DNA from 3 places in the Nesiotobacter zosterae genome. Region 3 is predicted to be linked to each of the others. Evidence: predicted binding sites of a transcription regulator. Region 3 holds the regulator's gene; each other region holds the start of a gene.

Region 1 (10,750 bases), on a different contig from region 3:
GCACGAAGTGGCTGACACGCGAAATCATCGCCAATGTCAAACTGGCTGGCTGGCGCGACATGGGCGACTTCATGTTGCGTCAGCGGCGTCTCGAGCTTGCGCCCGGTGGCACGGTCCCAACGCACAGCCATGCTGACCGTCCGGCGATCGTGTTTCTGGCGAAGGGCACCGTGACCGAACACAACAGCTTTTGTGCCGTCCCCATCGTTCACCATGCAGGAACGCCTTCCGAGGAGTTCGGCGTCGGCTTCACCCATTGGTGGGAAAACACCGGGGATGAAACCGCAACCTTCATCTCCACCGATGTGGTGCCGTTTCCTGCCGACGGTGAGCCCTACTACGGCTGGGAGCGCGGGGTCAGCCCTGAAGAGCAGTACGGCCAGTGATGCAGCTCCCGACCCAAGCATGGCGCTTGCTTCCTGTAACGTAATTGTCAGGCGTCCGCGATCAATCAAGTCTGGTTGATTTTCCGAGCTGCACCTAAGGTCATGCAGTGCATGGCTCCGGTCGACTTGCCAGAGTTCAAAGTCCCAAACGTGTCGACCCACCCCATGGTGGCAACGAAAAACAAGAGGAAATGTACGATGAGGAAGTTCTTTATTGCTGCAGGTTTGTCTGCGGCCCTTCTGTCCGGTTATGCCGCGCTACCGGCATTTGCCTTCGATGAAAACTCCAGTGCGGCTGTGAACGTTGATGAGAGCGGCCTCGGCCTGCGCGGCTTCGACCCGGTTGGTTACTTTGAAGCAGGGAAGCCGACCAAGGGCTCTGCTGATGTGACTGCAGAGCATAACGGCGTGACCTATCACTTCGCCTCTACGGAAAACCGTGAACTGTTCACGGCCAACCCTGCGAAATACGCCCCGCAGTATGGCGGGTTTTGCCAGATGGGCGCAGCGCTGGGCAAGAAACTGGACGGTGACCCCGCTGTGTGGCGCGTCGATGGCGACATGCTTTTTGTCTACGCCTACCCGGCGGCCAAAGAAGGGTTCGTGAAGGATATTCCGGGCAACACCCAAAAAGCGGATACAAACTGGCCGCAGATCAAAGACAAGGCTCCGAAGGACCTTTGATCTACTCCCCGATTTGCTGCGGAGTGAAACAACACAGGTCTCTCCGCGGCTTTTCCGCCATGAACGTTACGTGTTTCTCTTCGACACAGATCGACGAGACATTTTTCCCGCGCGCTTTTGAGCAGACGTAGCTTGGCGGCATTGAGGCCTGTTTTCCCAACAACACACTGAAAAAGGTTTCTCCCATGACCCTTTCTGGAAAAACCGTTCTCGTTACCGGATCCTCCAGCGGTATTGGCCTTGGCATTGCCGAGGGGCTTGCGAAAGCGGGCCTGAATGTGATGATGAACGGCATCGAGCCAGCCGAGGCCGTTGAGGCAGAACGTGCGCGTCTGGAAGCGCTCGGTTCCAAGGTACGGTATACCTCTGCAAACCTGATGAATCCCTCTGAGGTCCGCGGATTGGTGAAAGCAACAGAGGATGCTTTTGGCCGGGTTGATGTTCTGGTCAACAACGCCGGTATCCAGCATGTTGCCCCGATCGAAGAGTTTCCGGAAGACAAATGGGACGCGATCATCGCGCTCAATCTGTCGAGCAGCTTCCATGCCATGAAAGCGGTTGTTCCCGGCATGAAAGCCCAGGGATGGGGACGGGTGGTCAACATCGCGTCCGCCCATGGTCTTGTCGCATCGCCCTTCAAGTCTGCTTATGTGGCTGCAAAACACGGCGTCCTTGGGCTGACCAAAACCGTTGCGCTGGAAACCGCCGAAGCGGGAATAACCGTCAACGCCATCTGTCCCGGTTACGTACTCACCCCTCTGGTTGAAAAGCAAATTCCAGATACAGCCAAGGCACGGGGCATTTCCGAGGAAGAGGTTAAACGGGACGTGCTGCTTGCGGCACAGCCAACCAAGCAGTTCGTTTCAGTAGAACAGCTGGCTGGCACAACGCTGTTCCTGTGCTCCGATGATGCCGCCTCCATTACCGGGTCTGCGATACCGGTTGAGGGCGGTTGGGTTGCGCATTGAACTTGCTGCGAAAGGAACAGGGAATGGCGCGACGCCCAACGATCGAAAAAACTGTCAATTTGGCTCTTCAGGGAGGCGGGGCGCATGGCGCCTTCACCTGGGGGGTATTGGACAAGCTCTTTGAGGATGACCGGATCTGGATCCAGTCGATTTCGGGAACTTCTGCCGGTGCAATGAACGCCGTTGTGGCGGCGCAAGGCATGTATAACAACGGTGCCATCGGTGCCCGCAAGGCGTTGAGAGCGTTTTGGAAGGACGTCAGCGATGCCGGTCGCATGAGCCCGTTGAAGCGGACGCCAATTGATCTGATCCTTGGTCAATGGAGCCTTGATTATTCCCCCGGCTATTTGATGATGGATCTTCTGAACCGGTTGGCATCGCCTTACGATACCAACCTGTTCAACTACAATCCGTTGCGAAAACTGGTCGAAAAGCATGTGGACTTTGGCCAGATTGGCGTCGAGGACGACTCGTTCACGTTGTTTATCTCTGCAACCGATGTGGAGACCGGACGGGTGCGCATCTTTCGCCGGTCGGAGTTGTCGGTCGACGTTATTCTAGCCTCCGCCTGCCTGCCCTTCATGTTTCAAGCGGTTGAAATTGATGGGCGTCACTATTGGGACGGCGGCTACATGGGCAACCCGGTCCTGTCGCCCTTTGCCGATCACAGTCCTGTCGACGACATTGTCATCGTTCAGATCAATCCGATTGTGCGTGAGGGCATCCCGGTGACGGCCCGCGAAATCCTGAACCGCGTCAACGAGATCAGCTTCAACGCTTCGCTTCTGCGCGATTTGCGGGCGATTTACGAGAAGAACGTTTTGATAGACAGCGGCGAACTTGATGCTTCCCGCCATCGGCGCATGCGCGTGCACATGATTGAGGCACGCAAGCGCATGCGCCCGCTGGGCGCTTCCTCCAAACTCAATACGGAGTGGGCGTTTCTGGAGCACCTGTGCGACATCGGACGGGATGCGGCCGGTACATGGCTCACCAACAACTATGAGCACCTGGAAAAACGCGAAACGCTGAACCTTGGTGAGATGTTCGCCAATATTGGCAGCAAACCGGTTGGCGCTTGCCCAGAAATCTAGGAAACCAGCATGACCAGCAATCTTGGTACCGCAATTCTCATGGGGCCCACACCGGTTCTGGATGACGCGCCCTCAGAGAAACGTCATGAGGTCATGATGCGGGCGCTTGTGATCGCTCTCATTGCGTTTCTCACCTTGATTGACCTTTTTGGCTCACAGGCCTTGTTGCCGACTTTGGTCGCGCACTACCAGGTGTCGCCAGCCACCATGGGGTTTGCGGTCAATGCAAGCACGTTTGGCATGGCGATTGCCGGGCTATGTGTGGCTCTGTTTTCAAACCGGATCGATCGGAAGCTTGGGATCTGGCTGAGCTTGACCCTGCTGGCCATACCGACCTTTCTGCTCGGGTTGACGGACGATTTGACCACCTTTGCGCTTTTGAGGGTGGTTCAGGGGTTTTTCATGGCAGCTGCGTTCACGCTGACCCTGACGTATCTTTCGGAAATCTGCACAGTTACGGCGGCAAGCGGTGCCATGGCTGCCTACATCACCGGCAATGTGGCCTCCAATCTGTTCGGCCGCCTTCTTGCTGCCGGTGTTGCTGACAACATTGGCCTTGCCGAGAGCTTTTATGCCTTCGCAGCGTTGAACCTTGCGGGGGCAGGGTTGGCAATCTGGTACTTCGGTCTGCGAGATGGCTCCCGTCCTGAACAGCAGGCGGGCGGCATGTCGGTGTGGCAAGCTTGGGCCGACCATTTCGCGAACCCCAAACTTCGCGCCAGTTTTGCCATTGGCTTTATCATTTTGTTCGCGTTTGTGGGCACCTTCACCTATGTGAACTTCGTGCTGGCGGAAGATCCATTTGAGCTGCCCCAAGCTTACATTGGACTGATCTATTTCGTGTTTCTGCCGTCCATGCTGACCACGCCGATTGCGGGCGGCATTGCCAGAAAGTACGGCGCGCGCGCGGTCTTCTGGGCTTCCATTCTGGTGAGCATGGCAGGACTTTTGATGCTGTTGACGCCGTCTCTCGTGCTGGTGCTGGTTGGGCTTGCGCTCATTGGTGTTGGACTGTTTTTCGGGCAGGCCGCTGCCACCGGCTATGTTGGACGCACGGCAACCCATAGCCACGCTGCCGCCAATGGCCTTTATCTTACCAGCTATTACGTGGGTGGATTGGCAGGTGCCTTCTTGCTCGGACAGCTGTTTGTTTTCGCGGGCTGGCTGGCGGTTGTGCTGTTTCTGCTGGCAGTTCTGGCGGCCGCGCTTGTTTTGGGGCGCGATCTGAAAGAGGCCACATGACCAAAATCCGAGCCTTCGCTTTCCTTGTCCTCTTTGTCCTTGCGCCGCTGAACTCCGTTTGGGGGGCAAAGGCTCAGTTCGTGGGAGCTGCGACGCCGGAAGCGGCGCAAGCCGTTGAACTGCCGACGACACTGTCACCGGAGGACGTGGACAGCTTGCTGGCACGCTTAACCGATGCTCAGATACGTGAGTTGTTGCGAAGCGAACTGGCGCGCCGGGCTCAGGAAACCAGTGAGGTTGGGCCAGAGGGGCCGGGCGCGCTGGACGCCGCGGCGGTCCGCCTCAATGCAATGTATGCCGAGATTGCGGAGCGCCTGCCGCGCTGGAGCGTGGCCATTGCCAACATTGATGACAGGCTTCCGCAGGTGCGTGAGCGGTTGGGGCTGGCCCAATATGGCGTCGCCGCCATGGTTGGCGCAGCTTTCTTGCTGGTTGCTGTTGGTGTTGGTGCAGCGATTGTTGTAAGCCGCGCGCTGGCTCCCGCTCGGGCTTTCTTGAGCAGGCCGCCAGACTTGATCGGGTATTGGAGCCGTTTGGGGCGCACCGTGGCGCTTGGGGTACTTGAGCTGTTGCCGGTCGGCGCTTTTGTTCTTGCAACCAGAGCTGCGGGGGGATTCCTAGGCGAAGCACTGGGGCCGCTGGAAGGTGTGGTCTGGATCTACCATGCTGGCGTTTCCACCGGGGGGGGCTTTTTGATCCTTGTTCGCCGCGTTTTCTCGCCGGATTTGCATGAGATCCGCATTGCACGGCTTTCTGATGATGATGCAACGGCACTCTATCATCTCTTGAAAACCGCAACCTACATTGCCGTTTCCGGCTGGCTTTTGGCCGGGTTCTTTCCAAACCTTGGGTTTGGCTTTCCTCCGGCGCTTGTTACCGTGGCGCTGACGGGCACGGTTGTTGCTGTCCTTTTAGCCAAGGCCCTGTTTTCGAACAGAGTTTACATCGCGCAGCGGGTGCAGGAGTTGTTGTCTGGGCAAGCGGGCCCTCCCGGCGCCGTGGCCTATTCTGTGCCCGCCATTGCCGGGCTCTATCTCCTTGTCAGTTGGCTATACTGGCTTGCTCACTGGCTGGAACGCGGCCAGCATGAGTTGGCAGGCCCGATTGGCGGCTTGTTCGCTCTTCTGGCGCTACCGGTTGCGGATCGGGCTGGCATCGAAATGATCGGCGGTGCGGTGCGAAGCGACAGTGATACAGCTGACCGACTACGCCATGTCATGCTGGGGGCCTGGCGGTCGCTCATCACAGTGGTGGCGATTTACGTGATCGTGCGGCTGTGGGGGCTGGATCTATTGGTCTTTGCCAAGGGGCCGGGGGCACCGGTTTGGGCCTCTACGCTTTTCGACATCACCCTTACGCTGCTGCTGGGCTATCTGGCTTGGCGGCTGATCCGGGCCGCTCTCCATCGCGAAGAACAGGCCGGGGACGGCGGTGAAGATGGTGACCCCATGGCACCGGCGGCCTCGCGCTTGAGCACGTTAACGCCGCTGTTTCGGAGCATTCTCCTCGTGATCCTGACGGTTGTCGTCACGATGATCATCTTGTCCTCCATCGGCGTCGACATTGGTCCGTTGCTGGCGTCCGCCGGGATTGTCGGCATTGCCATCGGCTTTGGTGCCCAAACCCTTGTGCGGGACGTGTTTTCGGGGATCGTTTTCCTGATTGATGATGCCTTCCGAATTGGTGAATACATCGAACTCGATCAAGGCGTGAGAGGGGCGGTTGAATGGATTTCCTTCCGTTCGCTGATCCTGCGCCATCACCGCGGGCCCGTTATCACCATTCCTTTTGGTGAAATGAAGATGGTTACCAATCACACTCGAGACTGGGTGATCTACAAGATGTCCTTCCGTCTGGAGCCGGACACGGACCCGAAGGTGGTCAAGAAAATCGTCAAAGCTGTTGGGCAGGAGTTTCTTGAAGATCCCGAGCATGGGCCGAAGTTCATCGAACCTTTGAAAAGCCAAGGTGTTCTCAGCATCGACGATGACAGTGCACTGATCATCCGGGTCAAGTTCAAGTGTTACCCCAAGACGCAGTTCGTGCTTCGGCGGGAAATCTATCATCGGCTCCGCGAGGTGTTCGCGGAAAGCGGCATCAAGTTCGCGCGCAAGAAGGTTGAAGTGATTGGGTCCTCCCCCATCGAGGCGGCGGCCGCTGAGGCCGTTCTGGCTGACCAGACTGCGGCCACAGCCAAGCAAGGGGATATCCGCTGATCCCTTGAGAAGCTTCCGGTGACGGTTGCCTGCCCGCTGGTTGGGCCGGCATATGGGTGGGGTGTCGGCAATCCTTGTCTACGGCCTTGGCGCTGTCTTCAACCATTCAGGGCAGATGCCCTTGCGCACGATCTGTGGGAAATCGATGCTCATTTTGCGCATGGTGTGCGCTTTACTCTGACCTTGCGTTAATTTTTGGTAGGAAAGGGCAAAGGTAACGTTTCCGTCATAATCGTGACATTGCTTATACGTAATTGCCTATAGGCAACCATGGCGCGCGTTACGCAGCGATATGGGGACCGATATTAAATCCAAAAACTGGGTGAGTGGCATGACTGAGCAGAACAAGAAGGACCTGTCCTTCGATGAGTTTGATGAGGTACACAACAACCGCAATGTGACGATTGAGTTTGACGACGTAGTCGATCGCGCTCTCTCACGCCGCGGCTTCCTTGGTGGTGCGCTGGCCATGAGCACCGCAAGCTTTATTCTGGGTGCAGGCGCTTTCGGTTCATCCAAAGCTCAGGCAGCTACCAACCGCTTTGGTTTCACGCCAGTTGAGGCAACCACTGCGGACACCATCACGCTTCCGGAAGGCTACAGCTGGCACCCAGTTGCCACCTGGGGCGAGCCAATCTTCTCCGACGTGCCAGAGTTCGACCATGTAACTCGTGGTACAGCCGCAACTCAGGCCCGCGCGTTCGGTGACAACAACGACGGTATGGCGCTGTTCTCCAAAGACGGACGTCACATTCTGGCGGTGAACAACGAATACACCAACCGCGACATTCTTTGGGAAGGTGGCGTACCTGCCGATGCAGATGCCATTCTGAAGGGCAAGAACGCCCACGGTATCTCTGTTGTCGAGATCGCTCAGAACGACGGCAAGTGGTCCATCGTCAAGGACTCCGAGTTCAACTTCCGCATCACGCCAGACACGGAAATGGAGATCACCGGTCCTGCACGCGGCCATGATCTTTTGAAAACCGCTGCTGATCAGACCGGCACCAAGTCTCTTGGCACATGGAACAACTGTGGTAACGGCCGCACTCCATGGGGCACCTACCTGACCTGTGAAGAGAACTTCAACGGTTACTTCTCTTCTTCCGACAAGGAACTTGAGCTGGATCCGGCGCTGAAGCGCTACGGCATCAACCATGATGACTGGGGCTATGGCTGGGCGCAGATCGACGAGCGCTTTGACGTTGCAAAGCATCCGAATGAGCCAAACCGCGCGGGTTACGTTGTCGAAATCGATCCAATGGATCCAACGGCAACTCCGAAGAAGCGTTCTGCTCTTGGCCGCTTCAAGCACGAAAACGCTGAGCTGGTTGTTGCAGACAATGGCCACGTGGTTGTCTACCTTGGCGATGACGAGCGCGGCGAGTTCCTGTACCGCTTCGTTTCTGAAGGCAAGTACGATCCAAACGGTGACAATTCCAACCTTCTGGAAAACGGCAAGCTCTATGTTGCCAAGTTCCATGATGACCTTTCCGGTGAGTGGCTGGAGCTGACCCCAGAGACAACCGGCATGGCGTCTCAGGCGGAAATTTCCATTCACACCCGTCAGGCTGCTTCTGCTGTTGGCGCAACGACCATGGACCGTCCTGAGTGGGTTGCATCCAACCCGAACAAGGCTGAAGTCTACTGCTGTCTGACCAACAACAAGAACCGTGGCGTGAAGCCAAACGCTGGTGGTGACCCAACCCCAGTGAACGGCCCGAACCCACGCGAAGCCAACAAGTACGGTCAGATCGTGCGCTGGGCTCCAGAAGGCGGCGACCACACTGCGACCGGCTTTGGGTGGAACCTGTTCGTTCTGGCTGGTAACCCAACCGTTCACGAAGGGCCAAAGGCTGGTTCTGCAAACGTGAATGCTGGCAACATCTTCAACTCACCAGACGGTCTGTCCTTCGACAGCCGTGGCTTCCTCTGGATCCAGACCGACGGTTCCTACTCCAACGCGGACGATTTCGCGGGCATGGGCAACAACCAGATGCTGGTTGGCGACACCGAAACCGGTGACATCTTCCGCTTCATGGTTGGTCCAAAGGAGTGTGAAGTTACCGGCGCGACCTGGTCTGAAGACAAGAAGACCATGTTTGTGGGCATTCAGCACCCGGGCGAAAAGGGCGACAGTGTCTTCCCTGGTGGCGAAGGCACACTGCCACGCTCTTGCGTGATTGCAATCACCAAGGACGACGGCGGCCTGATGGGCTAAGCTGCTTTCCTGATTTGAAAAACGGAAATGGGGAGCGTTGGCTCCCCATTTTTGTTGGTCCCCTGATTGGTTTAAAGGCGGCTTTCAGTCAGTTGATGCGGTTGTTGCTGCGGGTAATGTTCAGCGGCAGCTTGGGACGCAAGCGTGTTCCCAGAGACAAATCCAGACTGCTCGCTTTTGGCGTGGCCGCGCCGAACAGCTCCAAAGGGCGCAGTCTGCGCAAAGCTGCAGTGGCCCGATTGACCAGCCGTTGCTCTGTTGGTGTTTTCGGCAGAACCGCGAGAACTGCCTTGTAGGCCTCCGCTGCTTCATCGCGCAGGCGCAGGGCCACGAGCGTGTCGGCCAGATGAGAGCGGATAGCAATGTTGTTCGGGTCCAGCTCCAATGCTTGCCGGAACGCAACTTCCGCCTCGATGAAATCTTGAAGCGCCAGATAAGACTGACCGAGGCGGGTCCATCCTCTGGGGTTGTCTGGAGCGCAGTGGGTCATGCGCGTAAACACCTTGGCGGCTTCTTCATAGTTGTTCTCCAGTACGAGAAGCTGGCCGAGCATGTAAAGGGCACTCGATACCTCCGGCTGGGTTTCCAGCACTTGCTCCAGCCCGGCGCGCGCGCGTGTGAGGTTTTTGGCCTTGAAGTCTTCGGTGGCCTTTTTCAAAACGCCTGAGACTGAGCGAGGGTCCAGCTTTCCAGAAAAATTCTTGCTGTTGGGCGTGTTGAACTGACGGCAGATGAGCAAGCGGTCCTTGGCCCCATAGGAGTACTTGTAGGCCTCGTTGCCGCGCAGAAAATCATAGGTTTTGAGGCCCTTGCTGATGGCCCACTCAATGGAAGCGCCATGGAGGATGAGGCCGGGAGGCGGTCCACTCCATGTCTCGTCGCGGCCTGCAAGATAAAACAGAAGCGATTTGCGGACAGGGTCGATGAAGCTGGCCAACCCGCCAACGGGACGGTCCTGGTGCCAGAGCATTGGCATGAAGAGCTGGCGATATCGGAAGGCAAGAGTGAGCATGTGTCGGTGGTTGCGGACCAATATGTCGACGTTGCGCCCCTTGCGCTCCGCCCATTTGTCCCGCCAAAAGCCCATGAGAATGTCAAGATGCTGATTGAAGGTCTCTTCCGTTGGGATGGTAAACGAGAGGTCCGGATCGTCTTTTGCCTTGCGCATGAAGCGGCGCAATTTCTGCCGGGATTTGCTGCTCATGCATTGGGACAGATAGTCTTCGAAGGTGTCAGGAAGTTCCGTTACAGGGCAGACCAGATTGTTGATGTTGTCGCGGGTGTTGGTTCGGCTAAGGTCAGTAGGATACACCTTTCGCTTCATGATCGGCGCAGTGAGTTGGGCCACGCGCTCTGGAGAACAAGCGAGGTTCTCCAGCTGAAGGCGAGCCCAGTCCATGTTGGCAAGCTTTTGGCCCAAAGCGGGGAGGGCCTCATTGTCATGAGCCGGATCGCAGATGAAGCCGGTATAGTCCGCTGCAAAGTTACCCGCCATGCAGATGTCGTTGTAATAGGCGTTGTTGGCCTTGTTGTAGCGGGTGCGGATGCGCATGGGGAAGAGCGCGACATAGGCAGAAGACGCAGTGGGCCGGGCACCCAGAATGAAGATGTTGCTGCCGGACTTCAGGTGCAGCATGTGCACCCATTGCCAACTCAAGAAGTATTGGGCCTCTGTGTCCTTGCTGTAGATCTCGTTCCAGTTTTCTCTCAGGGACTTGAAGGCGTCGAGCCCTTCAATCACATCTACCTGCATCCCACTATCCTATTTTTGCTTTTATTAGTGGCGCCCTGTCAGTTTTAGTTAGGACTTGATTAAACTTATTCTCTACTTTTTACGTTGCGTCAACCCGCTCGATGCGCCCTATGGTTAACGTCGCCCGGCTTTGCCTTGGGGACATCGGAGTGCTTCAAACAGCCTACGGACAAAAAGAAACCCCGC
Region 2 (10,750 bases), on a different contig from region 3:
CTGGCCCCGCCCGACATTCTGGAGTACGTGGCGGCACACGAGGTTGCTCACCTCATGCATATGGACCATTCAGATGCATTCTGGAAGCTCTGCTATGAACTGGCACCACACACCCGAACGGCGCAAAACTGGCTGAAGGCCCATGGGGCCCAGTTGCATCTGATTAACTAGACCTATCCGCCTCCAAAGATCCGGCCCAGCAGATTCAACGGACCGCCAGTACGGGCGGGCTGCTGAGATGGCTGAATGCTACCCACATGGCTTGGCGGAGGTAAAGCACCCTCATTTGGACGGGCGATGGGTGAAGGTGAGTCAAAGTACAGCGGCACGCCTGGAAGCGCTGCTACTGGCACGCCCCTGTGTGAAGCTTGCATGGTTTCATGCCAGATCTCTGCTGGCAGACCGCCGCCGGTAACCTTGTTCGTGGGCGAGTTATCGTCATTTCCGACCCAAACAGCCGTTGTAAGTGAAGCGGTGTAGCCAATGAACCAGGCGTCACGAGAGCCTTGCGTTGTGCCGGTTTTGCCTCCGGAGGGGCGACTATCGAGGGCCGCCTTCCGGCCTGTACCAACCCGCATGGTGTTGGCCATCATCAGGTTCATTTGACCCACTTTTTCGGCGCTGATGACGCGGCCAGTCCCATCTCCACGTCTTGTGTAGAGCGTCCGGCCATCCTCGGTGCTTATTTTGCGCACCACATGCGGCACAATGCCAAATCCGCCATTGGAAAACGGCACATAGGCACCTGCGATTTCCAGAGGCGTTACTTCGGAGGTGCCAAGGGCCAGAGAGGGGTTGCTGGTGAGCGGTGATGAGATGCCAAGGCGGCGAGCCGTGCTGATGACCCTTTTGGGGCCGGTTTCGTTCGCCAATTGCACGGCAACCGAGTTCATGGACTTGGCGAGTGCCAAGGTCAGCGTGACGTCTCCATAATAGCGATTGTTGTAGTTCTTGGGGGACCAGCCACGGTAGGTGATCGGTCTGTCGTTGCGCACAGTGTTCGGCGTGTAGCCGTTCTCCAATGCCGTGAGGAACACGAAAGGCTTGAAGGCCGAGCCCGGCTGGCGCTTGGCGTAGGCTGCGCGGTTGTACTGGCTGCGGCTGTAGTCGCCGCCACCCACCATGGCGCGAATGGCGCCATTGCGGTTTAAGGTGACCACTGCCCCTTGACGGGCACCATGATCCTTCTCGAAATTGTAAAGGGCATTCCGCAGCGCGTCTTCGGCAGCGCGCTGCATATCCATATCCACCGTGGTCTCGACGATGATATCTTGATCAATCTTGCCAATGAAGCTTGGCAGCACGTCCATTACATAGTCGGCGACATAGTTTTCGCTGCCCCGGTTGAAGTCGTGCGCTACCGCAAAGCCGTCCATCAAGGCATTCTTGGCCTGCGTTTCTGTAATGAAGCCAGCATCCAGCATGGCGGCAATTACCACTTGCGAGCGATCTTCCGCTGCTTGCGGGTTGCGGCTCGGCGAGAGCCGTGAAGGTGCCTTCAACAACCCTGCGAGCGTAGCTGCTTCAGAAAGGGTCACCAAACGTGCGGATTTGTCAAAATAACGCCGCGATGCAGCGTCAACGCCATATGCCCCCGCGCCAAGATAAACGCGGTTGAGGTACATTTCCAGGATCTCGTCCTTGCTGTAATTGGCTTCCAGCCACAAGGACATGACCACTTCCTGCATCTTACGTTGAATGGTCCGTTCGGGGTTCAAGAACAGGTTCTTGGCAAGCTGTTGGGTGAGCGTTGACCCGCCCTGCACGGTCGATCCACTTCGGTAGTTGGTGTATGCGGCACGCAATAGTCCGATTGGATCGATGCCGAAATGAGAATAAAACCGCCGATCTTCGATCGCGAGAACGGCTTGCGGCAGATAGGGCGGAAGTTGTTGCAGACGAATGGCTTCGCCGCCGGTGTCGCCCCGGTTGCCTATCAGGGTGCCGTTTGCTGCCACGATCTGAACGTTAGGCGGTCGCTTTGGCACAGCCCACTCTGACGCAGGCGGCAGATGTGCTGCGTAATAGGTCAGAATGCCTGCAACGACGAGCACGCCCCAGATGCCCGCCACGACGCTCCAGTAAGCAACGAACTTGGTCGCACGCCATAGAAAGCTCGGCGATTGCCGCTTTCCTCGCCCTGAGCCGCGCGTTGCAGCCTCCAGAGCCGCAAGTGTTTGTTGGCGGGCTTTGGGAGACGGCCGCGCCGAGGCTGGACGCCTTTTTGGCTTTTGGGCGACTTGTGGTGGGGCTTTGCGCGCTGGCGCGGCGGCTTTGGCTGCTGTAGGCCGCGGTCGAGGCTTTGGTTGTGGGGCAGCCTTGGCTTGCGGGGTGGGGCTTGGACGCTTTGGGGGCTGTGGTTTGCGAGGGGCACCAGCTGGGCCGGGCGCGCGTGCACGGCGCGCACTCGGTTCTCCGAGCGTTGGTTCAACCCGTCTTGGCCCTGAGCGGCGCTGCGACATGATACGCGATGACCCCTGAATTCCGTAGTTCTTGGTAAACCAACGCTAAATCAGGGGGTTTAAAGCGACGTTAAAGAAGAACTGCGGTTTTTCCTTAACCGCAGTTATCCTCAGCGCACAAATGGCAGAAATGTGCGGAAAAAATCAGCTGGCGTACCGGCTGGCGTCAGCGCCGTAATAGTTAACATAACGAGAGTTGAGTGCAGACACCGGCATGACAATAAGAACGTCCGTGGTGCCGAACTGGTGGTCGACGACAGCGCCATCACCAATGTATGCGCCAAGGCGCAGATAGCCTTTGATCAGCGGCGGCAATGCACGCAACGCAGAGCGTTGGTCAACCTTGTCCTTCGGCATGCGGTTCATGTCCACATGCAGATCTGGAAGCGCGCTCACGCGCCATTCCTCTGGTGCCTGCGCATAGTGGTGCAGGAAGGAAAGCTGCTCGGACAGGCGATCGGGATCCGTGCCTTCAATGGAGGCACAGCCGATCATCACGTCAACATTATGCATGAGCACGTAAGACCAGATGCCATGCCACAGTAGTTCAACTGTCTTCTTGTTGCGGTAGGGCTTCAAGACGCACGAGCGGCCTAGCTCCATGAAATTTGCGTGGGAATGGCGTTCCAGAAGAGGCTGAATGTCATACTCGCCAGCCGTGTAGAAACCGCCGTTCATGTCCGCAACATTCTGACGGAGCATGCGATAGGTGCCAACAATTTGTGGCTTCGGCTTGCTGAACGGCTTTGTTTTGACGAGGCTGTCATGGTCTACAACCAAAAGATGATCGCAGATGGCATCGTAGGCATCTTTGTCGCGGCGCGTCAGCATGGTCTGCGCGTCTGCGATTGCAGACATCTCTTCGTAGAAGACGTGATAGCGCAGGCGCTGGGAGTGCTTTACTTCCTTCCAGTTTTCTGCCTGACGCACCTCAAGGGAACCAACGCGGCCCAAGCTTAGCGGCGCGTTGTGCATCATACGTGCTTTGAGCGGTGTTGGCGTCCACCGGCCGGGCCCGATCCCATTGGCTTTCAATGGAGCGAACTTCCTAACAATATTCCTTGGCGAAAACAGCCCAGATCCGTTCATCTAACCCGCGTCTCCTGAGACCTGACTTGCAGATGCTGCAATTTCTAGCCGACCGTCCAGTCGACTTTGTCAAATGCAATGCACCTTGCGAGAAGGTCGTTCCCCAGTCCTTTATACTAGGATTGCCGTAAATCCCTATTCATACAGTAGCATGACATGGCCTAAAGTTACTCCCAGTTTTTCAGTCACCTTAGTTTTACCTAGCGTCAAACGGGCAGAAAGTGGCTGTCTTGCTGAGTTGAGACGCAGGGTAAATTTACGCGCCAAAGCTGTTGATGATCAATAAACGCTATTCAGAATGTTAGCTAGGTCGGTGAAGTTCAGCGGTTTCGTTATGAACCCATTTGCGCCCGCATCGAGTGCGGCTGCTCGTGTTTCTGGGAGCACATCTGCTGTCACCACGATGATGGGGAGGCTTAAGGCTCTGGGGTTATCTGCACTGCGGATCTGACGGACCGCCGTGACCCCATCAATGCCCGGCATATGCAAATCCATGAGCACCGCATCGAAATCGCCACTCAGTGCTGCGTTCACCGCTTCCTCCCCATTGCCGACGAAGTGTGTCTGATGACCCATCTTCTTCAGCAGGGCACCGGTAAGCATGCGGTTGATCTCATTGTCCTCGGCGACAAGAAACCGCAATGCACTTTTGGCCAGTGTAGTCTCAGTGTGGACCAGAGAACGCTCAGGGTCAGCCGCCTCACTAATCTGGTCCATGGCGTCCCCGTTCACCAGTTTATCGGCGACTGTCAATAGCGAGGAGCCACGCACGGGGCGAACCAGATAAGCATCGAAGCCGATTGCCTTTAACTGCGGGAGTTTGTCTCTCTCAGAAGGAGCAACCACCACTATGCACTTGAGTTCTGGTTGGTGCGTTTTGGCGATCTCCAGCCAGCTGGCCATGTTGGCGACAGCCTGTTCGCACACGATCAGCAAGCTGGCTTGAGAAAGGGCATTCCACACATCGCTGGAGTCACCAGAGAGTTCTTGTACCGTGCATCCATGTTGTTGCAGGCATCTTGCAATCAAGGGTGCTTCTGTTGCGCCACTGGAAAGGAGCAAGACCTTGGTGCCCTCCAGCTCTGCCTCTGGCCTTTTGTAGGGCTCCTCAACTGCGGTGACCGGCAGCCGAAGGGTAAAGGTTGCCCCTTTACCCGGTTCTCCCTGCGCCGAGATCGTTCCATCCATCAACTGTGCGAGCCTTTGAGAAATCGCAAGGCCCAGGCCAGTGCCGCCAAACTTGCGCGTGCGGCCATGATCCAGCTGTTCGAACTCATTGAATATGCGGGCAGCTTGTTCTTCACTAAAACCAGGTCCGGTGTCCGAGATGCTGATCTTCAGTGGGATCTGGCCGACTTGAGCTAAGGCCCTTTCATCTTTCTCAACCAGAACGGAAATACCGCCCTTCTCGGTAAATTTGATACCGTTGCCAGCGAGGTTGAGAAGTATCTGGCGTATGCGTGCTTCATCAATTTCCACGATCTCGGGCAGCTCGTGGTCAATGAATGCACCGATTTCCAGCCCCTTGTCTTGGGCTTTGGGCGCAAGAAGCTCCACCACTCCGTCGACGACACTACGCAAGTTCGTTGGCTTTACGTTCAAAGCAAGCTTGTCCGCATCGATCTTGGAGTAGTCCAGCAACTCGTCAATGAGAACCAGCAGGGCCTGACCGGAGGTATCGACGGCATCGACGTATGTCCTCTGCTCCGGGCTGAGCCGGGTGTCACGCAATAGGCCTGCCATCCCCAAAATGCCATTGAGCGGCGTTCGGATTTCATGGCTAACCGTTGCGAGAAAACGCGACTTGGCTTCGTTCGCAATGGCGGCTTGGCTCAACCCTTCACGGAGTTTTTCTTCTGCGCGTCGGCGCTGGGTGACATCTCGAAGGATAGTTTGCAAAACGGGCGCAGCACCACTGCTGTCACTGACCCGAAGATTGAGAACGGAGAACCATCGAGGCCCTTTTTGGGTGTCGATCTCAACCTCGGAAGGCGTCTCGTTCACTGCTGGTGCGTGCGAAGTAAGGCCCCCAGAAAGGGTTGGAAGTTTGAGAAATTCACCGACCCGCGGTTGGTCGCCGGGCTTGAACGCATGGGCCGCTGCCTCATTCACGTAGAGCACACGGCCTTCGCCATCGCGCCGAATGACGATAGCACCCAACGCTTCCAGGACACTCTGGTGCTGGGCGTTCACCTCTTGCAGGGCAGAGCTGTAAACGTCCTCAAGTTCGAGGCCCTCTGGCAGTTCGGAGACTTCACTTTCCACCTGCTGACGGGTCCAATATCGCGCAATTTCATCTGCAGCAGGAAAGCGGCGAAAGACGATCGCCCCTGAGAGAAACGCGATACAAGGTGCCAAAGCAGCAGCTGGCAAGGGTTGAAAGCTAAGGCCCAGTGAGACCGCGAGACCAAGAATACCTGCTACAAGCGAAAGGAGGCGTAGTACGGTTGACGTCTTGGAGGCCGGAGTGGTTGGCACAACCTGTCTGATAGCTTCGAGGGAAGTTGCCCCTTTCAGGTCAGCAGGCTCTTTGTAGGGGCCAGATTCTCGGCTTTCTTGCATCAACTCACACTCTGACAAATTAGCCTGAAAACGGATCAGCTCTGGTTGTAGCGCCAAAGGGTAAAAACAGAGTTTCAAGCAGCAAGCGACATCAACCGATTTTGGCGGTAGCTCAATGCTTCTGCTAGGTGATGATGACCTACATCATCCTTCTGATCCATATCCGCGAGCGTGCGGGCAAGCTTTAGCACCCTGTGAAACCCTCGGGCTGAAAGTTGGAGCTTGGAGGCAGCTTCTGCCATGAGTGCCTCTCCTGCCCCATTTAGGCCTACTGTCTCTTCGATGGTACGTGCACTGGCATGAGCGTTCATGGTGATGGGGAGGCCAAGTTTGGCATAACGCGCCTTCTGCCGTTCTCGGGCCAGCATGACACGCTCTGCCACGCGCGCGGAGCTTTCTGCGCTTGATGCGCCAATCAGATCCAGCGCAGAGACAGCGGGGACTTCAATCTGCAAATCGATACGATCCAGAAAGGGACCGGAAACGCGGGCCTGATAGTCCGCGGCACAACGATCCCCTCGCTTGCATTGGTGGCCCGGTTCACCGGCATGGCCGCATCGGCAAGGGTTCATGGCAGCAATCAACTGCACCCGCGAAGGATAGGTAACGCGGTGGTTGGCGCGTACGATCGTAGCCTCCCCGTTTTCAATGGGTTGGCGAAGACTGTCGAGCACTTGTGGTTGAAATTCTGGCAACTCATCCAGAAAGAGGACACCGTTGTGAGCCAGCGAAATTTCTCCGGGGCGAGCACGCAACCCTCCCCCCACCAGAGAAGCCATGCTCGCAGAATGGTGGGGCGCACGGAAAGGCCGCTGATTGCTGAGCTGCCCATCTGCCAGTTCTCCAGCGATCGAGGCAATCATGGAAACCTCAAGCAGTTCTCGAGGTTCTAGCTTGGGGAGAATGGATGGCAAACGGCTCGCCAGCATGGATTTTCCTGAGCCGGGCGGCCCAACCATAAGCAAATTGTGCCCTCCAGCCGCTGCGATCTCCAATGCACGCTTGGCAGTCTCCTGTCCGCGGATCTCCGAAAGGTCCTTCTGGTCTGGAGGGCTTGGCGAAACACCCGGCGTCGGCGCGCTCAAGACTTGTGTGCCCTTGAAGTGATTTGCCAGCTGTATGAGGGAGTTAGGTGCGAGGATCTTCATATCGCCGCTTGCCCAAGCGGCTTCAGGACCGCACACTGCCGGGCAAATCAGGCCTTTACCCTGCCCGTTTGCAGCCATGGCAGCCGGGAGCGCGCCGTTGACTGCTGTAATGGACCCATCCAGTGCTAGTTCGCCAATAACGAGATAATCGGTTAGTACATCTGACGGCAAAGCGCCCATGGCAACCATCAGCCCTAGGGCAATGGGCAGATCATAGTGAGAACCTTCCTTTGGCAGGTCCGCAGGGGCGAGATTGACGGTCACCCGCTTTGCCGGGAGGGCCAGCCCGGATGCAACGAGCGCAGACCGCACCCGTTCGCGGCTCTCGGCAACGGCCTTGTCTGGCAAGCCAACCAGTGTGAAACAGATGGCGCCGGGACCGATCTGCACTTGCACATCCACATCCACGGCTTGAATGCCTTGAAACGCAACTGTTGTAACTCTGGCGAACATGCCGCTGCCCCCGAAACCAACGCTGTTGACAGGTTAGCTGCATAATTCACCGAGGAACATTCACAGAACTCAGTCCCCGGATACTGCGGGAAATGCAATGCCACTTTGAATTCTCAAGGATAAATTTGCGCTGTGACGATGAATAGACTATTTGTCTTATTATATATGAAATATCCAGATTGAGGCCATGTCGTCACTTGAGTTACTTACGCCGGTTTGCCACGCCATCGCGGCCCTGTTTCCCGGGCAGGTCGAGGTTGTGCTCCACGATTTGAAGTCGCAGCGCATCGCGGTCCTTGTAAACGCCATGTCCCCCCGCAAGCCGGGTGACGATAGTCTGACAGACATTGGTGATTTTCAGGCGAACTTGACTGCGGATGACACAATCGGGCCCTACCTGAAATCAAACTCAGATGGAGCAAAGTTGCGCTCCGTTTCCGCATTGATACGAGATGATACCGGCGCGCCTGCAGCATTGCTGTGCATGAACCTGCGTGTCGATGCGCTGGAAGCGGCCAAGAACTTGCTCGCTCAATTGACCAGCACAGCGCAAGACATAAATGACTCTGCATTCATCAAAAATGACTGGCGCGAGGTAACAAACGCAATCATCGCAGCCACACTGAAAGAGCTAAAAATCTCGTTCAATCAGCTGCGAAGAAGTGAACGCCAAGTCATTGTCAGTCGATTGCTGGCAGCGGATGTCTTTGCTGCACGCGGGTCCGCAGATTTTGTGGCTGAAGCCCTCGGTATCTCACGAGCCAGCCTCTATTCACTCATCAAACAATGCAGAGCAAGTGCGGCTCCCGCCGAGCGTGCCTAGGAGTTTCCCATGACAAGTCCACAGCCAATGCGCGATTTCGAGCTGGAAGTGTTTTTCTCCAAGTGGGAGTTCAAGGCGCGTCATCACATGACCGCTTCCGACATCGAAAGTCTTAGTCTCTCTGACCTGTTGCAAATGGCCGCTCCAGAAGACCGAGAGCGCTTTGACAAGCTTTGGTTGGGGTACACCCAGACTTGGGGGGCGCCGCAGCTGCGAGATGAGATTGCCCAGACTTACAGTGGATTGGCGGCAGAGAATATTCTTTGCCTGGCAGGTGCCGCCGAAGGTCTTTATGCCGTCGCCAAGGTTTTACTGTCAGCAGGCGACCACGTGATTACGACGGTGCCAAACTATCAAAGCGCAGAGACCGTGCCGCTTGCAATCTGCGAGGTGACAGGCGTTCCCATAAAGAAAGCAATGGTGAGAGGTCGCTGGAAGCTCGATCTGGATGAGCTTCGGGCGGCTATCCGGCCCAATACCAAGCTGATTTCACTCAACTTCCCGCAGAACCCGACAGGCATGGTACTGCCCCATGAGGATTTGAAGGAGATCGTCGCCCTGTGCCGCGAACGGGGCATTTGGCTCTTTGTTGATGAAGTTTATCGAGGAGTGGAACTCGATCCCGCAGATCGTCTGCCGCAAGTCGCTCAAATTTATGAGCGCGGTATCTCGCTCAATGTCATGTCCAAAGCCTATGGCATGCCCGGTCTTCGCGTGGGCTGGATTGCCGCGCAAGATCTGGGGCTTCTTGAGAAGGTTGAACACTACAAGCATTACCTCTCCATATGTAACTCCGCCCCTTCTGAAGCGCTGGCGTTGATCGCGCTCAAGTCACGAGATCAGATCCTTGCCAGAAACCATGCGTTGCTAAAGAAAAACGTCGAGGCACTGGAACAGCTTTTTGCCGACTATCCGGGGCTGGTGGAGTGGACACGGCCGCTGGGCGGCTGCGTGGCCTTTCCTCGGTTTCTAGGGCCTGAAGGCGGTGAAGCATTCTGCAGGAAGCTGCTTGAGGTTAGCGGTGTGTTGCTGTTGCCGGGCTCCATATATCGCTCGGAGCTGGGAGATGTGCCTGAAGATCACTTCCGCATAGGCTTTGGCCGTGGTGCTGTCTTTGAGCAGGGGCTTACTGCTATGCGTCAGCATTTTGAGGCGCACTATCCGCAATTCAAGGCGTAGTGGGTGCGGTTGCGCACATCGCCTTAAGACAAAGAAAAAGAGGGGTCGCCCCCTCTTGATTACTTTGGTTCTGAGCGTTCTTTAGCCAGCTCGTTTGGCTTCCAAACGGTCCCAGACCATTCCTGCAACATCGGGGCCGCCGAGCTTTGCAATGGCGCGAATGCCCGTTGGTGCGGTCACGTTGATCTCGGTAAGGTAGCCGTCAATCACGTCGATGCCGACCAGATACAGCTCATGCTCTCTCAGGACAGGGCCAAGGCGGGCGCAGATTTCGCGTTCGCGATCTGTCAGGTCACTATCCGTTGGTGAACCGCCACGTACCATGTTGGAGCGCAGATCCCCCTCCGCTGGAACGCGGTTCACTGCGCCAGCAAACTCACCATCCACCAACAAGATGCGTTTGTCGCCGTGCTTTACGTTTGGCAGAAACTGCTGAATGACCCATGGCTCGCGGAAGGTTGCGGCAAAGAAGTCATAGAGTGAGCCGTAGTTCAGGTCGTCTTTGGTGACACGGAACACCGCTGCACCGCCATGACCAAAAAGGGGCTTCATGACGATATCGCCATACTCGGCACGGAAAGCGTCAATCTCGTCCTTGTCGTGCGTGATCAGGGTTGGCGGCATCAGATCCGTAAACTGGGTCACGAACAGCTTCTCCGGTGCATTGCGCACCGATACGGGGTTGTTTACCACCAGTGTCTTTGGATGGATCTTCTCAAGAATGTGAGTGGCTGCGATGTAGGACAAGTCAAATGGTGGATCCTGACGCATAAGGACCACATCCATTTCAGAAAGATCAACACGCCTTTTCTCGCCAAACGAAAAGTGGTTGCCAACCTCATCACGCACTTCAACCGGTTCCACTGCACACATCACCTTCTCCCCCCAGAGGGCGAGACGATCAGGAGTGTAGTGGTACAGTTCGTGCCCACGCTTCTGCGCTTCAAGCATCAACGCGAAAGCGCTATCACCTGCAATGTTAATGGACGAAATATGGTCCATCTGAACGGCGACTTTCAGGGCCATGGAAAGCT
Region 3 (10,750 bases):
AGGCACTTGGTGAAACCGCTCCTCTGCTGATGATCGGTATGGTCGCGTTTATCGTGGACATTCCGGGTGGTCCGGTCGATCCGTCTACCGTTCTGCCGGTGCAGATCTTCATGTGGGCAGACTTCCCGGAACCTGCCTTCCAGCAGAAAACGTCCGCAGCCATCATGGTTCTGCTGGGCTTCCTGATCACAATGAACGCCATTGCTATCGTTCTGCGCAAGCGCTTTGAACGCCGTTGGTAATAATGAAAGGCTGAGGTTATGGCTATGGAAATGACTGCAGGCAACGTACAACAAGCAGACCTGAACGGCGCCCTTCCAGTGACTGAAGATGGTGTGCCGATCAAGATGCGCGCCAACCAGGTGACTGTCCACTACGGTGAAAAGCAGGCGCTTTTCGGTGTGGATCTCAACGTGCGCAAAAGCAACGTGACAGCCCTGATCGGCCCATCTGGCTGTGGTAAGTCCACGTTCCTGCGCTGCTTGAACCGTATGAACGACACCATCGACATTTGCCGCGTAGGCGGTGAGATCGTGCTCGACAACGAAGACATCTACGATCCGAAGATCGACGTTGTGGAACTGCGTGCCCGCGTTGGCATGGTGTTCCAGAAGCCGAACCCGTTCCCGAAGTCCATCTTCGAGAACGTAGCTTACGGTCCGCGCATTCACGGTCTGGCACAGTCCAAGAGTGACCTTGAAGAGATCGTTGCGACATCGCTTCAAAAGGCTGGTCTTTTTGAGGAAGTGAAAGACCGCCTAGATGAGCCGGGCACTGGCCTTTCTGGTGGTCAGCAGCAGCGTCTTTGCATTGCGCGTGCAATTGCAGTGTCCCCGGAAGTCATTCTGATGGACGAACCATGTTCCGCGCTTGACCCGATCGCTACCGCGAAAGTTGAGGAGCTGATCGACGAATTGCGTGAAAACTATACCATTGTTATCGTAACCCACTCGATGCAGCAGGCCGCCCGTGTCTCGCAGCGCACTGCGTTCTTCCACCTCGGCTATCTGGTGGAAGAAGGTAAGACCAATGATATCTTCACTAACCCGAAGGATCAGCGTACTCAGGATTACATCACTGGTCGTTTCGGCTAGCATCTCGATTAACTGCGACAACTAACAGGTAAAAAAATGAGCGATCATATCGTCTCCTCTTTCAATGAGGACCTGAAGGATCTGGCGAGCCGTATTGTTGAGATGGGTGGCTTGGCTGAAACTCTCGTCAACGACTCTGTGCAGGCGCTTCTGCGCCATGACCTGGCTCTTGCCGAGCGCACCATCGAAGCAGACAAGCGACTGGACGAAATGCAGATCCAGCTCGAAGAGCGTTGCATCGTGGTCATCGCCCGTCGCCAGCCAGTAGCGCGCGACCTTCGCGAGATCTTTGCTGCCCTGCGCATCTCCAACGATCTGGAGCGCGTGGGCGACATGGCAAAGAACATCGCCAAGCGCGCTCAGGCAATCGAGAGTGACTTCAATAACAAGACACTGGCAGTAGGTGTTGAACACATGGCTGAGCTGGCTCTTGCTCAGCTGAAAGCTGTTCTTGATGCCTATACCACCGGTGATCTGGAAGCTGTCGAGCAGGTACAAAAAGGAGACAAGCAGATTGACTCCATGTACACTTCTCTCTTCCGTCAGCTTCTGACCTACATGATGGAAGATCCGCGTAACATCACCATGTGTGCGCACCTTCTGTTCTGCGCAAAGAACATTGAACGCATCGGCGACCATGCGACCAATATTGCGGAGAACATTTACTTCATGGTTTCTGGCGACCACTTGCCTGCAGATCGTCCCAAGAAAGACGAAACTGACGTAACGCTGCCATAAGCTGTGCTTGATGTGAAAGAGACTAACTGGAATGCCTGAAATTCTGATCGTGGAAGACGAAGAGCCGTTAAGCCTTCTTCTGCGTTACAATTTGGAAGCTGAAGGGTACAAGGTTGACGTTTGCGACCGCGGTGATGAGGCGGAGCTGCGACTACAGGAGAGTCAACCAGATCTCCTTCTTCTGGACTGGATGCTCCCTGGCCTCTCCGGCATTGAATTGTGCCGACGCCTGAGAGCGCGGACTGAAACGGAACGCATGCCAATCATAATGCTCACCGCGCGCGGTGAGGAATCTGAGCGGGTGCGTGGTCTCGCAACGGGGGCGGATGACTATGTGGTCAAACCGTTCTCCATTCCGGAGCTGATGGCACGCGTGCGTGCCATCTTGCGCCGCACCAAACCTGAGAGCGTATCTACCGTTCTCAAGGCCGGTGACATTGAGCTGGATCGTGAAACCCACCGGGTCCATCGGACGGGCAAGGAAATTCACCTTGGCCCTACTGAGTTCCGCCTGCTGGAATTTCTCATGTCCTCACCGGGGCGTGTGTACTCCCGCGAGCAGCTCTTGGATGGTGTCTGGGGGCACGACGTTTACGTGGACGAACGCACAGTGGACGTACACGTTGGACGCCTGCGCAAGGCAATCAACAAGGGGCGGATGAAGGACCCGATCCGCACCGTTCGCGGTGCAGGCTACGCCTTCAATGACCAGTTCCTGAACAGCTGATCAGATGCGGGTGCCTGCCGCAGACAGAGCAGGGCACAGCATTTTGAAAGGCAAAAGAAAGAACCCCGTCACATCGTGGCGGGGTTTTTCATAGGCTCGCCCGGCGCTGCTGGCCAAACCCTTGCGCCTCATGTCCCTGCATACCGGCCTCCGCCTTTGTCGTAAGGCGCCGCTTTTCCAAATGCGCCCGGGTTGCCTGCAACACGATGGCAAGGCCAATGATGATCACGCCGACACTCTTCCTTGTCAAAGATGGCGGGCTTTCTCTCATAATGGGAGACGCTGCGGATAGTTTGCGGCGTATGGTTCGCGCCAACACTTGTGGGGCGGCAGACCATTAGCTTGACAGGATTGCCGAACAGTGATCACTGGCACGCGTCTTTATGCGAGCTGTGAAAGAGATATGATGGCAAAGGTTGCTCTGATTTTGACCGAAGGGTTTGCCGACTGGGAGTATGCGCTGATTGCGGGTACTGGCGGTCCTTACTATGGAGCGGAAACGCGTTTTTTTGCCCATAGAGCAGGCGAGGTTACCTCTCTCGGCGGGTTGAAGGCCATGGTGCCTCACGGGCTTGATGAGCTGGCAGCTTGGAAGCCTGAGGTTGTTGTTGTCGTCGGCGGCAGCATTTGGGAAACCGAAAGCGCTCCGGATATTGCTGATCTTCTGGCCCGGTGTCACAAAGAGGGCGCGACCATCGCGGGTATTTGCGGAGGTACATTGGCGCTCGCACGTGCCGGGTTGTTGAACGGTGTCGCCCACACCTCCAATGCTCTGGAGTTTTTGCAAACCCACGTGACGGACTACAACGGCGCAGAAAATTACAAGGAAACGCCAAAGGCAGTATCCAGCGACCGAGTTGTTACTGCGGCCGGAACGTCCCCTGTGACTTTTGCTGCTGAAGTTCTGAAAAGTGCTGGGGTTCCTGAAGCGGCATTGGGTGAATTGCAGAACTGGCTGGCCGCCGAACATGCGTAAGCGCTCAGGGCCATGATGGATGTAGTAAAAAAGCCGCCTCATTGGGCGGCTTTTTGAATTCTTTATAGCTGTTGCTCAGGCGCTCTTGCGTTCTCTGCGACGGTCGTTAACCGGCTGATACGCGATCGTGCGATGATACTCGCAATAAGGAGAGGCGGCATCACAGGAGTGACCGCAGAAGTGGAAGTCCTCATCCGTCGGGTCGCCGATTGGCCATTTGCAGGTGCGTTCGGTCAGCGTCAGAATTGAAGCACGCTCAGACACAGGAACAACCACTTCGGTGGCTGCAACTGGGGTGAGATCGCCGACAATGTCGTCTTCTTCCGGCGTGATTTTCAACGCGGTCGCACCTGCGACAGCGGGTTGAATGGTCCGGCGCTGCACGCTGGCCGCAACCTTGGTAACTGCGATGGGTGCTTCCGCTGCTGGCGCGCTCTCTGCTATGGCAGCGGCTGGCTTTGCAGCAGTTTCGGCTGCTGGCGCTGCTGCACGGCGAGGCTTTGCGGTTGAGCTAGAAGACTTGGCCCGACCGGAAAGGCCAAGGCGATGTACTTTACCGATTACGGCGTTTCTGGTGACATTCCCGAGTTCCGCTGCGATCTGGCTGGCGCTTAATCCCTCTGCCCAAAGTTTGGTTAAGAGTTCCACGCGTTCTGTCGTCCAGCTCATAAATAGGCCCCCGTCTTCCCTTAGGTCTTGCTGCGCAAGTCATTGCAGTGCCGAGTTTTCTCGTTTGGCCCTTACCCCGGGCACAACATCTGCAGCAACAGTATATACGAGATGATGTATCGCTAAGGCCGCACCATACTATATGGCGACTTGGCTGAGCAAGGAGGCCTCCATACTGATATGGGGATGACCATCCTTTTCCCCAGAATAGGCAAGGCGCTACAAGCCCTCCAATTCCGCAGATTGCCAGCAATACACGACCCGGAAACACAGGTGTTTCCAAGCTTCAAAAGGCCAGAAAAACCGCCGCTTGGCTGGCCCTCTCGTCTGACGCTGAGACCCTTAAACACTATCAGCACGAACGTCAAACAAAAGTGGCAAATATTGTTTTCCGGCTCTTTTCACAGCAAAACGCAGGGCTTAAAACTGTGTTCTGTGCAGAACTCTGGTGATGACCGCGCTCAGGGCTGGTAAAGGCGGAAAGAGCAGAGTTTGCCTGAAAGGCCCGTGGGGCAAGAGGCAGGTAAATCCAGAGTTTGAACTTGAGTTTACAAGAGAAAAGCTCGAGGCATGGATGATTGACAAGTGAAATATCTTGGGTTTTAACCTTGAGGTTCTAATCCTCCTGATCGCTGTTGGTGGCGATCTTTCCTGACACAATCTGAGCAAAAAATGGTTTCGCTCACAACGGCCCGGCCGTTCCAAAAGGGAGTATCCTAATGTCGACTTCGTCGCTTTTTCAGACCTATGCACGCGCGGACATCGAGTTCGAGCGCGGTGAAGGCGTCTGGCTGATTGCGACCGATGGCCGACGATACATGGATTGCGCCTCTGGCATTGCGGTGAGCGGATTGGGGCACTCCCATCCCAAACTTGTTGAGGCGCTGCAGGAACAAGCCGGCAAGCTTTGGCACGTGTCAAACCTTTATCAGGTAAAGGGGCAGGAAGAGCTTGGCGCTCTGCTGGTCGAAAATACGTTCGCGGACCGGGTTTTCTTCTGTAACTCCGGCGCTGAAGCGATTGAAGGTGCGCTGAAGACCGCGCGCCGCTACCATTATGCGCAAGGGCATCCGGAAAAGTCTCGTGTCATCACTTTCGAAGGCGCGTTCCATGGCCGGACCATGACCGCGCTGGCAGCAGGCGGACAGCAAAAGTACCTTGAAGGCTTTGGCCCGGCGCCGGAAGGCTTTGACCAGGTGCCTTTGGGGGATCTGGAGGCGGTGAAGGCAGCGATCACCCCTGAGACGGCGGCAATCTTGATCGAGCCTGTGCAGGGCGAGGGCGGCGTTCGCCCGGTGGAACTTTCATTCTTGCGTGCCCTGCGTGAACTGTGTGACGAGCACGGGCTGCTTTTGGTGTTGGACGAGATCCAATGCGGTGTGGGCCGAACTGGCAAGCTCTTCGCCCATGAGTGGGCAGGGATCACGCCAGATATCATGGCCATTGCAAAAGGCATTGGCGGTGGCTTTCCGGTTGGAGCCTTCCTGGCAACGGATGAAGCTGCTTCTGCCATGGTGCCCGGTACGCACGGCACCACCTATGGCGGCAACCTCTTGGCCATGTCCGTTGGCAAAGCGGTGATGGAGGTGGTGACAGAACCCGGCTTTCTGGAAGGTGTTCAGAACAAGAGCCTGTTGCTGAAGCAAAGCCTGGCGGAAGTGGTCGACCGTCATCCCGAGGTCTTTGAGGAGCTGCGCGGCTCTGGCCTGATGCTGGGCCTGAAGTGCAAACCGCAGGTGGCTGAAGTGCTCGGGGCCATGCGCTCGGTGGGACTGCTGCCAGTGCCCGCCGGAGACAACGTGCTGCGCATCATGCCGCCGATGACAATCACGGCAGAGGAGATCAGGCTGCTCACTGAAATGATTTCCGAGGCGGCCTCGAAAGTTGAGGCCAAAGACTGAGTTGAGGGGGCCGGGCTGGAAATGAGCACCGGCCCTTTTCACATCTCGGTGCCAAACAGCAAGTTGGTGCGGGTCAGAAGGTGACAAACGACCTTTGATCCGGCATAACCGCGCGTGAGCGCTGGCGTGCGTAACACCCGCCACCCTAGTAATTTGGAGGGCAGTGCCTATTTTACTGCCTTCTGGCTCATCGCAAACGCGACACGACCCTTTGGTTGTGAACGAGCCCAATTTTGATAGAACGAGAGGCAGACAACCGACCTCGCGCATCGGCTTGATTGAGGTGTGTGGGGGAGCGGACTTGCTGCCGGAGGCATATACTGTGGATCAGAACTCAACTGCCAATCAACCGCTGGCCGGAGATGACGCCGTCGTTCCGTTCGCCGTTGAAACCTTGGATGTTCGTGGCCGGGCAGTGACCCTTGGCCCGGTGCTGGACAGCATTCTGGGCCGTCACAACTATCCAGAGGCGGTGAACAAGCTGCTGGCACAGGCGGTAACGCTGACTGCGATGCTGGGCAGCACCTTGAAATTTGACGGGCGTTTGACGCTGCAAACCCAGACGGACGGGGCGGTCTCCATGATGGTGGTGGACTTCAACGCGCCTGATGGCCTGCGCGCAACCGCAACCTTCGACGCCAACCAAGTGGCAGAAGTCGCCGCCAAGGAGGACTTCCGTCCGGAATTCCTGCTGGGCCGCGGCCATCTGGCTTTCACCATCGATCAAGGCCAATACCCAAGCCGCTATCAGGGCATTGTGGTGCTGGACGGCATTTCTCTGGAAGAGGCAGCGCACGATTACTTCTTGCGCTCCGAACAGATTCCGACCCGTGTGCGCTTGGCCGTGGGCGAAGTGTTGACCCGTCAGGACGAAGGCCCGAACACGCACCAGTGGCGTGCAGGGGGCATCATGGTGCAGTTCCTGCCCCATTCACCCGAGCGGATGCGACAGGCCGACATTCATCCGGGCGACGCCCCGCATGGCACCGAGATGCACGAGATCGACGAGGATGATGCGTGGTTGGAAGCGCGCTCGCTGGTGGATACGGTACGGGATGTGGAGCTGACCGATCCGGCCCTGCCCGTTGAACAGCTGCTGTTCAGGCTGTTCCACGAGCGCGGTGTGAAGGCGTTCGAACCGCACGTGATGAGTGATCGCTGCACTTGTTCGGAAGACAAGATTGTCTCCATGCTGCAGGGGCTGGGCGAGCAGGATCGTTCCGAAATGACTGAGGAAGGTGCCATCGCGGTGAAGTGCGATTTCTGCGGTACGGATTACAATCTGGACCCGGAAGTGGTCTTCAAGGCCTAATCGATTGGCGCAGCTCAAGAAGATGTGAAGGGCGGATCCTCGGATCTGCCCTTTTTTACATCAAACTTCCTAGGTGCATTTACACTTTGTCACACTTTAAAGCTTGCTGGATAATCCAAGCTGCGGCAACTAATGTAGAAACCTAGTGAAACACTTGAGCTGTTGCTCGCCGTGGTGACGGTCGTCATCACAAGGACAGGCGAAGCTATTTGATCGGTAGGCCCGTGGTATGCTGAATTCGTTGGAAGATGAGGCCAAACAAAACAGAGGTGCAGATGCTCTTCAGCCACGCACTGCAAACACGCCCACTCATCACCGCCGGTCACCTCTTGTCAAAACGGGAAAGGCCTTCCTTCAAGGGCTGATTGCGCTGGTTATTCTGATGATCGCCGTAATGGGGATGCGCTATCTGATCGCGACCAAGCCGGAAGTGGCAACGCGCCCTGCCGCCGAACGGGAGTTTGCCGTTAGGGCCATGGCGGTCGAGATCGGAGACTACGCCCCCTTGCTCACCGTCTATGGAGAGGTGGTCGCGGGGCGCGAAGTGGATCTGCGGGCGCTTGTGGGCGGCGAAGTGGACATGGTGAGCCCAAATCTTCGCTCTGGCGGAGTGGTTGGCGCTGGCGAAGCGCTGCTCCAGATCGACCCATTCTCTTACGAAGGGGCGCGGACGGAAGCGATGGCCACACTGGCGGAAGCACGAGCCCGCCTCGTTCAGCTGGAAAGCCAGCTTCGCATCGAGAAGAACAACATTGTGCGTATTGAAGAACAGGTTGCGTTCGCAGATCGCGATCTGGTGCGTGTAGAGGAGCTGTTTCAGCGCGGCGCTGCAACAGAGCGGTCCGTGGATGAACGCAAGCTGATCCTTTCGCAAAGACAGCAGAACCTGGAACAGACGCTTAACACCTTGGCAGTGGAAGAAGCCAAGATCGAGCAGCAGAAAGCGGCGATCGAACGGGCGCAATGGCAGCTTGAACAGGCAGAACGCAACGTTGAGGACACCACCCTGTTGGCACCGTTTGAAGGCGTGGTGCGCACAGAGGCCGTGGAAATGGGCCGCATGATCAACCAGAATGACGTGGTAGCCGTGCTCTATGACCGCAATTTCCTGGAGGTGCGCTTCACCCTGTCCGATGCCCAGTACGGTCGCTTGTTGGCCGACAGGGAACCGTTGGCGGGCCGTCCGGTGAAAGTGATCTGGAACATTGGAGACACGCCGCTGGAGTATGACGCCGTGATTGAACGCGCGGGGGCGGACATTGCCCGTTCGCGCGGCGGCGTCGACGTTTTTGCGCGCTTGTCACTTGAGGACAAGGACCTTCTGATCCGACCCGGTGCGTTCGTGCAGGTAGAGCTGCCGGATCGCACCTACACCGGCGTGGCCCGTATTCCCGAAGAAGCCCTTTATGACGGCAACAAGGTCTATGTGATCGATGCGGACAGCCGCATGGAACGGCGTGATGTCCAGCCGCTCGCCTTTGACGACAATGCCATTTTGGTGCGCGGAGACCTGCAAAGCGGTGAGCGGTTGGTATCCTCTCGCATTCCCGAAGCTGGGCCGGGCCTAAAACTGCGCGTAGTCAGTGAACAGGCCGCGGGCACTAATTGATCTGTTTGAGTGATTGACGAAGAGATGAGGGAGACCCTGAACCATGCTTCAGGCCAGAGAGTCTACGGTCAGCCTGATTGGCGCGTTTGTGCGCCATCGCAATGCTGCCAATCTGCTCATGACCGTGCTGGTGCTCTTCGGGGTGTTTGCTCTCGTCAAGTTGAACACGCAGTTCTTTCCAACCATCACCACAAGCTCCATCACGGTTAGCATTTCATGGCCCGGCTCCAGCGCCGAAGATGTGGAAGCCAACATTCTGGCTGCTGTCGAACCGGAGCTGCGCTTTCTTGACAGTCTGGATGAGGTGACCTCATACGCTCGGGAAGGTGGCGGCACCATTTCTCTCGATTTTATCGAGGGGACCGACATGCAAAAGGCGCTGTCCGATGTGGAGCAGGCCGTCAGCTCCATCACAACGCTGCCGGACGACGCGGACACGCCAGAAGTCTCCTTCGCAGCTTATTATGATAACGTTGCCCGCATTGCGCTTAGAGGGCCGTTCACCGAACAGGCACTGAAGATCTTTGCCAAAGACATCCGCGATGATCTCATCGCGCGGGGTATCGACAAGGTGACAATTACCGGGATGCGCGATGAGGAGTATCTGGTTGAGGTGCCGGAAGAAAACCTGCGCCGCCTCAACCTGACCGTGGCGGATATCGCCAGCCGCATTGAGGAGAACTCCGAGGACATTCCTGCTGGCAACCTGACAGGTGCGGTGGAACGGCAGGTGCGCGCGGTCGCGGATACTTCCGATCCGATGGACATTGCCAAGATCGCGGTCAAGACTTTTCCGAGCGGCGAAAAGGTGCGGCTTGCGGACATTGGCAGCGTGGAACGCAACCTTGACGATGATGACGTGCTTGGTCTTTCACGAAAGGACCCGGCCATTGAGCTGCGTATTCAACGCGCTGAAAACTCGGACACGCTGGAAGCCTCCGCCATTGTGAAGGGGTATCTGGAAGAAATCCGGCCGCAGCTACCGCAGAGCCTTGAACTGGTCATGTACAACGTTTCCGCCGACCGGGTGGAAGGGCGCATCATGCTACTGGTCAAAAACGGCCTTGGCGGTCTCCTGATCGTGATTGCGGTCCTGTTCCTTTTCCTCAATGCGCGAGTGGCGTTCTGGGTTGCCGCCGGTATTCCGGTGGCCATCATGGCGACCCTCGGCATCATGTGGGGGCTGGGACAGAGTATCAACATGATCTCCTGTTTCGCATTGATCATGATGCTTGGGGTGATCGTGGATGACGCCATTGTGGTGGGGGAACACACGGCGACCTTGTCGAGCAGGGGCGAGCCGCCCATCACAGCCGCCATCCTGGGAGCCAACACCATGTTCTGGCCCATCATTGCGGCTGGAACCACCACAATCGCTGCCTTTGGCCCCATTCTCATGCTGGGCGACACCATGGGTCAGATCATGGGTGTGCTTCCCGTGGTGGTGATTGCCGTGGTAATCGCCAGTCTGCTGGAGTGCTTCTTTGTTTTGCCCGGCCATTTGGCGCACTCGCTGAACTCCAAGCCAGGTTGGAGCTGGTGGCGCGTGATCTTTGTTGGAGCCGTACCTGCCGTGTTCCTGCTGACCATTGCTGCAGCAGATCCAGCCTCCATCGCGCCCTGGCTGAAACCGCTGGCCGCAAGCATCGGTGGACTGAAGCAGACCTTTGGTTTCACCTTCGAACTTGCCCTGATGGTGGCGCTCTTTGGTCTTGCACTGGCCC

What was found. Region 3 encodes PhoB, which activates phosphate uptake and scavenging genes when phosphate is short. Its sites were predicted from a motif close to TGTCATNNANCTGTCAT; they were not measured.
Region 1: Q3Y58_RS10450 (PhoX family protein) is a predicted target of PhoB. The motif match lies at 6,815-6,831, and genes of this name have one in related genera.
Region 2: olsB (l-ornithine N(alpha)-acyltransferase) is a predicted target of PhoB. The motif match lies at 3,692-3,708, and genes of this name have one in related genera.

What each region holds. Positions count from the first base shown of each region.
Region 1 covers NZ_JAWXVZ010000006.1:87,044-97,793, forward strand. The annotation lists gene Q3Y58_RS10420 (cupin) at 1-386, shown strand, start outside; gene Q3Y58_RS10425 (YHS domain-containing (seleno)protein) at 585-1,070, shown strand; gene Q3Y58_RS10430 (3-hydroxybutyrate dehydrogenase) at 1,256-2,038, shown strand; gene Q3Y58_RS10435 (patatin-like phospholipase family protein) at 2,062-3,132, shown strand; gene Q3Y58_RS10440 (MFS transporter) at 3,142-4,374, shown strand; gene Q3Y58_RS10445 (mechanosensitive ion channel family protein) at 4,371-6,590, shown strand; gene Q3Y58_RS10450 (PhoX family protein) at 6,922-8,811, shown strand; gene Q3Y58_RS10455 (GNAT family N-acetyltransferase) at 8,900-10,564, opposite strand.
Region 2 covers NZ_JAWXVZ010000011.1:30,611-41,360, reverse strand. The annotation lists gene Q3Y58_RS15990 (M48 family metallopeptidase) at 1-171, shown strand, start outside; gene Q3Y58_RS15985 (transglycosylase domain-containing protein) at 174-2,462, opposite strand; gene olsB (l-ornithine N(alpha)-acyltransferase) at 2,607-3,440, opposite strand; gene Q3Y58_RS15975 (response regulator) at 3,831-6,113, opposite strand; gene Q3Y58_RS15970 (YifB family Mg chelatase-like AAA ATPase) at 6,188-7,714, opposite strand; gene Q3Y58_RS15965 (helix-turn-helix transcriptional regulator) at 7,902-8,537, shown strand; gene Q3Y58_RS15960 (aminotransferase class I/II-fold pyridoxal phosphate-dependent enzyme) at 8,547-9,716, shown strand; gene gshB (glutathione synthase) at 9,798-10,742, opposite strand.
Region 3 covers NZ_JAWXVZ010000003.1:313,272-324,021, forward strand. The annotation lists gene pstA (phosphate ABC transporter permease PstA) at 1-242, shown strand, start outside; gene pstB (phosphate ABC transporter ATP-binding protein PstB) at 348-1,094, shown strand; gene phoU (phosphate signaling complex protein PhoU) at 1,131-1,832, shown strand; gene phoB (phosphate regulon transcriptional regulator PhoB) at 1,864-2,559, shown strand; gene Q3Y58_RS06195 (hypothetical protein) at 2,648-2,788, opposite strand; gene Q3Y58_RS06200 (DJ-1/PfpI family protein) at 2,966-3,535, shown strand; gene Q3Y58_RS06205 (GcrA family cell cycle regulator) at 3,611-4,204, opposite strand; gene Q3Y58_RS06210 (aspartate aminotransferase family protein) at 4,924-6,105, shown strand; gene Q3Y58_RS06215 (Hsp33 family molecular chaperone) at 6,428-7,417, shown strand; gene Q3Y58_RS06220 (efflux RND transporter periplasmic adaptor subunit) at 7,647-9,026, shown strand; gene Q3Y58_RS06225 (efflux RND transporter permease subunit) at 9,070-10,750, shown strand, end outside.